3 regions of the Paenibacillus shenyangensis genome follow, and region 2 is predicted to be linked to each of the others. Evidence: riboswitches for the same ligand, from Rfam matches in the RefSeq annotation. Region 2 holds a riboswitch; each other region holds the start of a gene.
What was found. Region 2 has a riboswitch for glycine ahead of gcvT (glycine cleavage system aminomethyltransferase GcvT). Riboswitches for the same ligand answer to the same signal wherever they lie in the genome.
Positions count from the first base shown of each region.

Region 1: linked by a shared signal. The riboswitch ahead of sdaAB (L-serine ammonia-lyase, iron-sulfur-dependent subunit beta) and the one ahead of gcvT (glycine cleavage system aminomethyltransferase GcvT) in region 2 are both predicted to bind glycine.
Region 3: linked by a shared signal. The riboswitch ahead of H065_RS0111830 (amino acid permease) and the one ahead of gcvT (glycine cleavage system aminomethyltransferase GcvT) in region 2 are both predicted to bind glycine.

Region 1 is NZ_AOIG01000006.1:168,555-171,841, forward strand. Features, by position in the region: gene sdaAA (L-serine ammonia-lyase, iron-sulfur-dependent, subunit alpha) at 1-720, opposite strand, end outside; gene sdaAB (L-serine ammonia-lyase, iron-sulfur-dependent subunit beta) at 740-1,405, opposite strand; glycine riboswitch at 1,690-1,802, opposite strand; gene H065_RS0104860 (sensor histidine kinase) at 1,962-3,287, opposite strand, start outside.
Region 2 is NZ_AOIG01000015.1:119,116-122,402, forward strand. Features, by position in the region: gene gcvPA (aminomethyl-transferring glycine dehydrogenase subunit GcvPA) at 1-283, opposite strand, end outside; gene gcvT (glycine cleavage system aminomethyltransferase GcvT) at 363-1,478, opposite strand; glycine riboswitch at 1,751-1,848, opposite strand; gene gcvH (glycine cleavage system protein GcvH) at 2,030-2,422, shown strand; gene H065_RS0113015 (SDR family oxidoreductase) at 2,888-3,287, shown strand, end outside.
Region 3 is NZ_AOIG01000013.1:19,141-22,427, forward strand. Features, by position in the region: gene H065_RS25835 (MFS transporter) at 288-1,514, shown strand; glycine riboswitch at 1,675-1,755, shown strand; gene H065_RS0111830 (amino acid permease) at 1,901-3,280, shown strand.

The sequences.
Region 1 (3,287 bases), on a different contig from region 2:
CAGCGCCATATCGGCAGCTGCCAGTGCATTTACTGCTCCGAGACCGTTACGTACAATACACGGAATCTCTACCAGTCCGGCTACCGGATCACAGATCAGTCCCAGCGTATTTTTGAGAGCCAGACCGACAGCATGCATCGCCTGCTCCGGTGTACCCTGTCGCAGTTCAACGACTGCTCCTGCCGCCATACCAATCGCCGAGCCTACCTCAGCCTGACAGCCGCCCTCTGCGCCGGAGATGGACGAGTTGTTGGCAATAACATAGCCGATCGCTCCAGCGGCGAACAAACCCATCACCATCTGCTCATCGCTCCAGCCAAACCGTTCCTGTGTGCTTACAAATACACCAGGAATAATACCACAGGACCCTGCTGTCGGTGTCGCGATAATGCGACCCATCGAAGCATTTACTTCGGATACGGCGAGGGCATAGGACATCGCTCGCGTTGCATCACTGCCAGATGCAGTTTCGCCATTATTCAGGTAATTGTATACCCGGCGTGCATCACCACCGGTTAATCCACTGCGAGACACTGTATCTTCCGTGATTCCTTTGTGTACGGCTTCTTTCATAATATGATAATAATCCGTCATCTGCTGAACGACTTCTTCGCGTGATACTCCGGTTTCCTTGACCTGCTCTTGCACCATCAGTTCTGCTATCGTTAGCGAACGTTCCTCGCATAGTCTGATAATATCTTTTAACGAACGGAATTGCATTCCGATTCACAACCTTCCATTAATCCAGATTAATAACTACCGCACGGGTGACATAAGGCAGCTGCTCGATTCGATCGAGTACTGCCTGAACCGGGGCACTATCAAGTTCGATGACTGTCATTGCCTCACCACTGCGTGATTTGCGGTCCACATCCATAAAGCCAATATTCAGCTCCGATTCGCTCAGGGTACGCGTAATATCCGCCAGTACGCCTTTGCTGTCCTGATGCTCTACTGCCAGTGTAGGGTACTGACCGGACCCTCTGAGATCGAACCCATTCATTTCATGGATCTCGATATTGCCGCCTCCGATCGAAGCACCTGCCAGTTCGGCGGTATGCTCACCCCGTTTTAGCCGGATGCGTACAAAGTTCGGATGCGGATAATTACCGCTTCCTTTATCAAATTGAATCGTCATTCCCAGTTGATCAGCTTCCTCCGCTGCATCCGGCAGACGTGGATCATCCGGACTGTAGTCCAGCAATCCGCCCACCAGCGCCAGATCCGTACCATGCCCCCAGTACGTCTCTGCAAATGAACCGTATAGAATAATATCCGCATGTTCCGGACAAACGCCTAGCAGCTGTCTGGCTGCCCGGCCCAGACGTGCTGCTCCTGCCGTATGTGAACTGGATGGACCGACCATCGATGGACCGATAATATTGAATACATTTTTAAAACGCATTCTGATTCCTCTTTCCCGCATATGCGCCTGTGAATTGTTATTTTGAACAAGTTGTTTTTCGGCAGAGTGTGCTGCAGATGTTCTCCGCCCTGCCGTCTGTCTCCGCTAAATATGAACATATTGCCATATCTAAATCAATTAACAGCAAAAAAGGACAGAGCATGGCCTGCAAGGGCCTATTGCTCTGTCCTCGTTACCTGAGAGTTTGGACGGACATGCCAGTATTGCCTACTGACATTGCTCCTGTCATACCCCTTGGGTGGCTTGCGCTCTCTCCAGAGTTGCGTCCGGCAGCGGTTCCTGGTACCTGAGAGATTGGCCGGGGGTTGGCATTCCCGCCGACTTGCTCCTTCGGTGGCGGATCACATACATCCGCAGACTCTCCCGCTATCTTCATTCGCAGTCTATTTTCATAGGGAAAACCCCTCTTTGGTTCTGCTCATTATCCTTGTCACCCCTAGCTTAATTCAGCGGGTATGACACTGTCAATTCCCCTGCCCAAAGTTACTTCGCGCTTGGATAAAATTGTCCGCTTTCCGTTTCGCGCAAACCTTTTTTAGAGGAAATCTTGGGATGGTGTATACTTCGGCAGTGTCAGTATAAATCTAGAGCCATGACCCGGATTGGAAAGTACCTGAAGCTGACCCTGATGATCATTTACAATAAGATTCGCGATATATAATCCCAGACCGGTGCCGCTTACTTTGCGGGAAGCAGCCGAATGCGAACGGAAAAATTTGCGGAACACATGCGGCTGATCCTGCTCCGGAATACCGATTCCGTAATCTTCGACTGCAATAACTACAGAATCTGCTTCCTCTTTGACACTGATATCAACAGCCATGCTGTCCGGTGAATACTTGAGCGCATTGCTGATCAGATTATGAATGACCTGAATCATACGGTGCTGATCACCCAAAATATACATTTCCTCACCATCACCATGTATACGAATGCGATGCCGTGAATGAATGTCCCATTGGTAGCACACAGTCTGGACCAGCTCACGTACCGGAAGACAGCTCATATGATATTCAATATGCCTTGCTTCGATACGCTGACTGTCCAGAAAATCATCCAGCAGTCTGGACAACCGGTTCCCTTCCTGCTGGATCGTATGCATGAACTCCTGGCGCTTGGCAGCCGGCATATCCTCATACATGGTCAGCATCTCAATATAGCCCATAATCGCCGACAGCGGCGTTCTCAGCTCGTGTGAGACAACGGTAATCAGCTCATCCTGCATCTGACGTACCCTTTTCTCTTCCGTACAATCACGGAAGACCAGTAGAAATCCATGCTTAATCTCTGCTATCGGATCGATCACCGGTGTAACGTAAAGCGACAGAATGCGATTGTTGTTCAAGCGGATCAGTTCGCCCTGCTCCCAGTGCTCCCCGCTGTTCATATAATGCTCCAGTCTGTCATTCAGGGAAAAGGTACTACCTGTAAGCTGATCCATATGAATCAACAGCTCAGTGATGGGCCGTCCTGTATAATCATCCAGATCGAACCAGGTCTGCATAGTCGGATTAATAAAGGAAATCAGCTGTTGGGAATCACACATAATGACTCCTTCTTCAACAGACTGCAGCAGATTGCCTGTAATACTTTTCTGCTTTTCGGCAGCTCCCTGTTCTTCCAGCAATCGTTCACTGAGGAGTTGCAACTGGCGCTCCTGCTCGGTGTGCTGCTGCTTCAGATGTTCCTCCTCTGTCAGATCATGCACAAAAAAGGTACGGAATGAATTGCCTTCCGCCAGCACTTTGCTGCGTGTGAGTTCTACCGGGAACAAGGTTCCATCCAGACGAATCGCCTGTACCGCAATACAGCTCTCACCGTCATCTGCAGGTTCGAGCAGAATAATGTCCGACAAAGGACG
Region 2 (3,287 bases):
AGCGGGAAATTACATGGTTGATGACCGATGGGACATGATGATCATAAATGCCTGCTCCAAGGAAGCTCGTATAACGATCGGTATCGGCATTACGCCCAGCCAGTTGTCCCATATGACGGGTGAGTGCATACTCGTCCAGCATCTCCGACATAGGCAGCGTACCCTGATAACGGACAGCTGCAGGAATATCTTTGAACAGATCCTCGATGGATGACGCGCCGACAACAGCCAGCATATCGGCTTCATTTTGCGGCGTCATCGGAATATAGCGATGCAATTTCATTGTATATACTCCTTTCGGCAGATCAGGCTGCCGGATAATGGGGAAAGATGTTCAGTGTGAAGAATACTTAAGCGAACAATCAGACAGTTACCGGCTTTCTTTTATAAAAAGGAGCCTTGACCACTTCGGCTTTGAGCATTTTGCCGCGAATCTCTACCTCGATGACAGTTCCGATAACAGCATGTTCGGCTTCAATCAAAGCCAGTCCCAGATTGCGTTTGAGAGTAGGAGACTGTGTACCGGTAGTGACTTCGCCAATCTGGCGACCTTCCAGGAATACGGGATAATGGGAGCGGGGAATACCACGATCGATCATTTCCACGCCAACCAGCTTGCGGGGAGCCCCCTGTTCCTTTTGCTTCAGCAGCACATCGCGACCGATAAATTCACCTTTATCCAGTTTTACAAAGAAACCAAGACCAGCTTCCAGCGGTGTAATATCTGCAGACAGCTCCTGGCCATACAGCGGCAGCTTGGCTTCAAAGCGGAGTGTGTCCCGTGCTCCTAGTCCGCATGGAACGAGTCCATCCGGTTCACCTGCTGTCAGCAGTCCGGTCCAGATCTGACCTGCCTGATCGGCAGGAGCATAAATCTCATAGCCGTCTTCACCGGTGTAGCCGGTACGGGACAGGATTACTTTGGCACCAAAGAGCTCCGCATCGGCAATAAAGGAAAAACCGGGGATATTGCTGTACACTTCACTGCCAGCTGCTTTGGCCAGAATACTGGCGGCCAGCGGACCCTGCAGAGCGATCAGCGCAGTCTGCTCGGAAATGTTCTTCAGGGTTACACCTTCCGGTAAATGCTTCTCCAGCCATTCGATGTCTTTGTCGATATTGGAGGCATTGATAACGAGCATATAATGTTCTTCGCCCAATCGGTACACGAGTAAATCATCCACGACTCCACCAGTCGGATAGCACATTAGTGTGTACTGAGCCTGACCGTCCTGCAACCGGGATACATCATTGGTAAGCATATTTTGCAGATAAGCTAGTGATCCGTTGCCGCTGATCATAACCTCACCCATATGGGAAACATCGAATAGTCCTGCTTGTTCGCGAACGGCTTCATGCTCTTTTTGAATACCTGTAAACTGGACAGGCAGGTCCCAACCGCCAAAATCAATGCAGCGTGGAGAACCGGATGCAGCATATAACGGATATAGCGGTGTACGCTTGAGTTCTGTAGTCATGAATGATTCACCTCATGGTTTATTTGATAAAAACAAAAAACAGAGAGGATCAGGAAATAAACAGGCATCGCCCGCATTTTCCTTTTCCTCCCTGTCCTTGGTACCTGAGAGTTACCTTATTCATCCGATGCGTAATGATCATACAGCATAATCCATTGTGGTATGCTATACTCCTCATAAAAGCACAGAGCCGATATAAGTTTCCCCTTTGGTGATCCGCTCAGGTATGATTATGATAGCTGTTCATAACCGTCGGATTCTCTCCAGAGCCGCGTCCAGTACAGGTCCTTTTGCCTGAGAGATTCACCTTGACGGCTTACTCCTTCGGCGCTGCCCTGGTGCTGGTGGCAGTCTCTCCCTGTACGTTCATCCGCTCACATATTATGTTATGTATTTCCGAACATTCAGTAATAAGAATGTTAAAAATGTATGTATATTATATTAATACTTGATTCATAGAGGGATGTCAAGACTCTTGACAGCGTAATCTTCCTTACTATACGCTTGTGGCATCATAACCAAATCATGACATGAATCGGAGGAATAGGACAATGAGTGAGATCAAAGACCAATTGTTGTACAGTGAAGAGCACGAATGGGTAGAACGTATTAACGAAGACACGGTACGTATCGGCATTACCGACTTTGCCCAGCACCAACTGGGAGATATCGTATTTGTAGAGCTGCCAAAAGCAGGACGCGAAGTAGCTGCTGATGAAGAAGTAGGAACAGTTGAATCTGTCAAAACGGCATCGGAGTTGTTCTGTCCGCTGGCAGGTACGGTCGTTACGTTCAATGCGGATCTGGAAACCGAGCCTGAACTGGTTAACTCCGACCCTTATGGACGCGGATGGATGATCGAATTGAAAGTTACCGGTGATCTGGAAAGTGCGTTATCCAAACTGATGGATGCCAAAGCCTACGCCGAGCACGCTCAGGATTAATCGGTCGGCCAACAGATGGTGATAGCATGTTTATTTCTTGTATAGTTGGCTGTAGATGAGTCACTGCAGGTACAGGATTAACAGTCAACCATACATATAACCTTTACAGAACCAATACTTATCCGAAAATGGATATCATATCTGTTTCCTGGATAAAGTGTATTTCAACTGCGAACACATTACGTACAAGCACATTACGCAAAAAGAGATCCAGCAGCTTGCATACTGTAGCTGGGATAGCATACAGCTATTCTGGGGCAGCCAAGCTTGTCTGCTGTCTGCCGCTCATCAAGCAGGCCATCTTTTTGGTGTAATGTGCTTTTTGCTGTACAGGTCGTTATCCAGGATACAGTCTAGGACAGGATGCATGTTGGTTAGCAAGGATATCCGGTACGTCCTCCTGCATATGCGTGAAAAAGTCTCCTGACGTTTATTTAAAAGAATAAACCCAACAGGAGGAATACGATGAACGCAAAGCGGATATTCATTACAGGCGCCAATTCCGGCATGGGTCTGGCAGCAACTATCGAACTGGCCCGGCGTGGACATGAAGTAATTATGGGCTGTCGCAATGAAGAACGCGGCCAACAAGCGCTACACCAGGCGCGTCAGGAGAGCGGATCCGACAATATTACGTTGATGAAATGCGATCTGGGATCACTTGCGACCATCCGTCATTTTGCAGAAGAGTATAACAAGCGTTACGATTATCTGGATGTACTGCTTAATAATGCCGGAGTCGTTAACCTCAAACGTAAAGAGACATCCGACGGCTTTGAAATGAGTATCGGAGTGAATCATCTGGGACATTTCCTGCTGACCCATCTGATGTTGGACAGCCTGAAGCAAGCCAAAGCAGGACGTA
Region 3 (3,287 bases), on a different contig from region 2:
TAATTACTTTAATGATAGTATGAACCCATCTAATACAAAGGAGGATGGCGCTCAATGATTCATTCCATGCGTTTACGTTAAGCAGCCGAAAAAGAAAAATCCCTGTTGAGGAGGGCTTCTTTTGTGATGCTTATCTTTACGTATATGGACATTGAACGCGATCCGGACGGCTGTATGTTATGTTGTCCTGCTATGTTCCTGTACGTTATGAAGCAGATCGGAGCCCCTATGGGCACAGATCTGCTTTTTTGTTGCTTCAAATGTACAGAAAAGGAGAGGGTATCATTATGCATGCAGATTGGAAACGGAAATTCGCATTCATTTTTAGTGGACAGATCTTCTCGATCCTGACTTCCTCGATGGTTCAATTCGCTATTATCTGGCATCTGACCGAGACCACAGGTTCGGCTTCAATATTAATGATTGCTGCGCTGGTTGGGTTTATGCCGCAGGCACTGCTCGGCCCCTTTATCGGAGTATGGCTGGACCGCTGGAATCGCAAGATTACCATGATCGTAGCGGACAGCGTAATAGCGGTATCCAGCCTTGCACTCGGGCTGTATTATTTGGCAGGAGAGCCGAGTCTATGGGTGGTCTATGTGGTGCTGTTTGTCCGCTCGGCAGCTTCGGCTTTTCATGGACCTTCCTTTCAGGCAGCGATTCCGCTGATTGCGCCGGAGGATCAGCTGACACGGGTAGCCGGCTGGCACCAGCTCGTATTCTCTGCCTCCAGTGTGCTGGGACCGGCGCTGGGTATTGCCGTATATTCGGCTACTTCGCTGGGAACATTGCTGCTGCTCGATGTCGTAGGGGCATTGATCGCCAATACGATGCTGATGCTGGTTCGTATCGATCAACCCAAGCAGGAGATTCAGGAGAAGCCTTCCTTTCGCCGGGAATTCATTCTGGGCTGGAAGACATGGATCTCGGATCAATCCATTGTGACGATCACCATCGCCATGGCTGTATTCAGTGTCGTATTTATGCCGCTGGCGATGCTATTTCCACTAATGACACTGTCGCACTTTGGACGCGGCGGATACAGTGCCAGTCTGATCGAAGCCGTATTTGGCATAGGGATGATCCTGGGCAGTATGCTGCTGTCCGTACTGGCTTCCAAATGGAAAGATTCCACTTATATCAGTCTGAGTCTGGGCATTATCGGAATAACCTGTATGCTGAGCGGCATGATTGGCAGCAGAGCATTTTGGGGATTCGCTGCCTTGTCTTTTCTGATGGGCGCGGCGGCTCCATTATTCAACGGTCCGTATATGGCGATGATCCAGAAAGCCTATGAACCGGAGATGCTGGGGCGGGTTCTGTCACTGATTACGAGTATAGGACTGCTGTCTTCGCCGATCGGACTCGCACTGGCTGGCCCGGTTGTGGACCGGTATGGCGTCCAGGTATGGTTTTTCTGGTCAGGTATTATTGTGGCATTAGTAGGACTGTTAATGTTTATTCGATTTTACCGTAAACCTCAGCCGGGTGAAGAAAAACAGGCGCTCGGTTAAGCATGGAGTATATAAAGACATGAAAAGGATAAAAAAGGCAATTGTAATTTTTTTCACTGATGGATTGCTTACATTGCCGGTAATATGGTAGCATAGCAATACCGTTTTATAACTTCATAATTATTCAAGGGCTATGATTGCTATGGATCACACTATAGCAGGAGCAGCTTCTGGAGAGACTGCGGATTAACCGCGGCGCCGAAGGGTTCACAATCTCAGGCAAAAGGACAGAAGAGTACCGAATATATATTTGTCATGCGGATCATTGCGATCCATAGGGCAGGTGTATATTTTGATATTCTTGTGCACCGGAGATTGGATGACATCCAGTCTCTTTTTTTATGGACTTTTACGTAAATTACGCAAGGATTGAGGGGGAAATCAGCATGGCACAGAAAGAATTAAAAAGAGAACTTGCCAATCGGCACGTACAGTTGATTGCGATCGGAGGTACGATTGGAACCGGGTTATTCCTCGGATCGGGCAAAGCGATCGAGAAGGCAGGACCTTCGATTATTATCACGTATCTGATCGTCGGCATGGCTATCTTTTTCGTGATGAGAGCACTGGGTGAGCTGCTGCTCTCCAAAGCAGGCTACCAGTCGTTCACGGATATTGCCGAAGATTATCTGGGACCCAAAGCCGCTTTTATTACCGGCTGGACCTACTGGTTCTGCTGGATTATGACCGCAATGGCGGATGTGATCGCCGTGGGCGTATATGTGCAGTACTGGTTCGATATTCCGCAGTGGATGCCGGCAGTCCTGTGCCTGATTATTCTGCTCGGGCTCAATCTGATGACAGTCAAGAATTTTGGGGAACTGGAATTCTGGTTCGCCCTGATCAAGGTGATCACGATTCTGGCATTGATCGGGCTTGGTGTCGTGCTGCTGATCATGGGCTTCAAGACTGATGCAGGCTCGGTCACCGTCCGTAATCTGTGGGAGCACGGCGGCATTTTCCCGAATGGGGTTACCGGGTTCCTGTTCTCGTTCCAGATGGTCGTCTTCGCCTATGTGGGTGTGGAGCTGGTCGGTGTATCGGCCGCGGAAACGGCAGATCCACAGAAAAATATTCCGTCAGCGATCAACAAGATTCCGCTGCGCATTCTGTTTTTCTATGTAGGCGCATTGATCGTATTGCTGTGCATCAATCCGTGGACACAGCTGAGTCCGGCAGAAAGTCCGTTCGTACGTACATTTACTCTGGTTGGTATTCCGGTAGCAGCAGGCATTATCAACTTTGTCGTACTAACCTCGGCAGCATCCGCGTGCAACAGCGGCATGTTCTCGACCAGCCGTATTTTGTATAATCTGAGTCGTAAAGGGCAGGCTCCCCAGAAGTTTGGTGAGCTTAACCGCAATCATGTACCAAGCAGCTCCTTGTTCGTATCGACGCTGGTTATTTCCGGTGGCGCGTTGCTGAGCAAGCTGATTCCGGGACAGGCTTTTGAGATTGTAACATCGATCAGTGCGATCTGCTTTATTTGGGTATGGGGCGTGATTCTGGTCTGCCATATCCGATACAAAAGAAACCGCCGCGATCTGCACCAGGCATCCAAGTTCAAAGCGCCTCTGACTCCGTTTATCAACTATGCGGTACTGGCACTGTTCGCTGCGATCCTGGTAATTATGCTGATCGCCCAGGAGACACGTCCGGCGCTGCTGTGTACGCCGCTATGGTTTATTCTGCTGCTGGTGCTGTATTCTCTGCGAGTTCGCAAAGCAAAAAGAAGTATTCAGAGTGCTCACGTAACCGATACATGAAATAGTT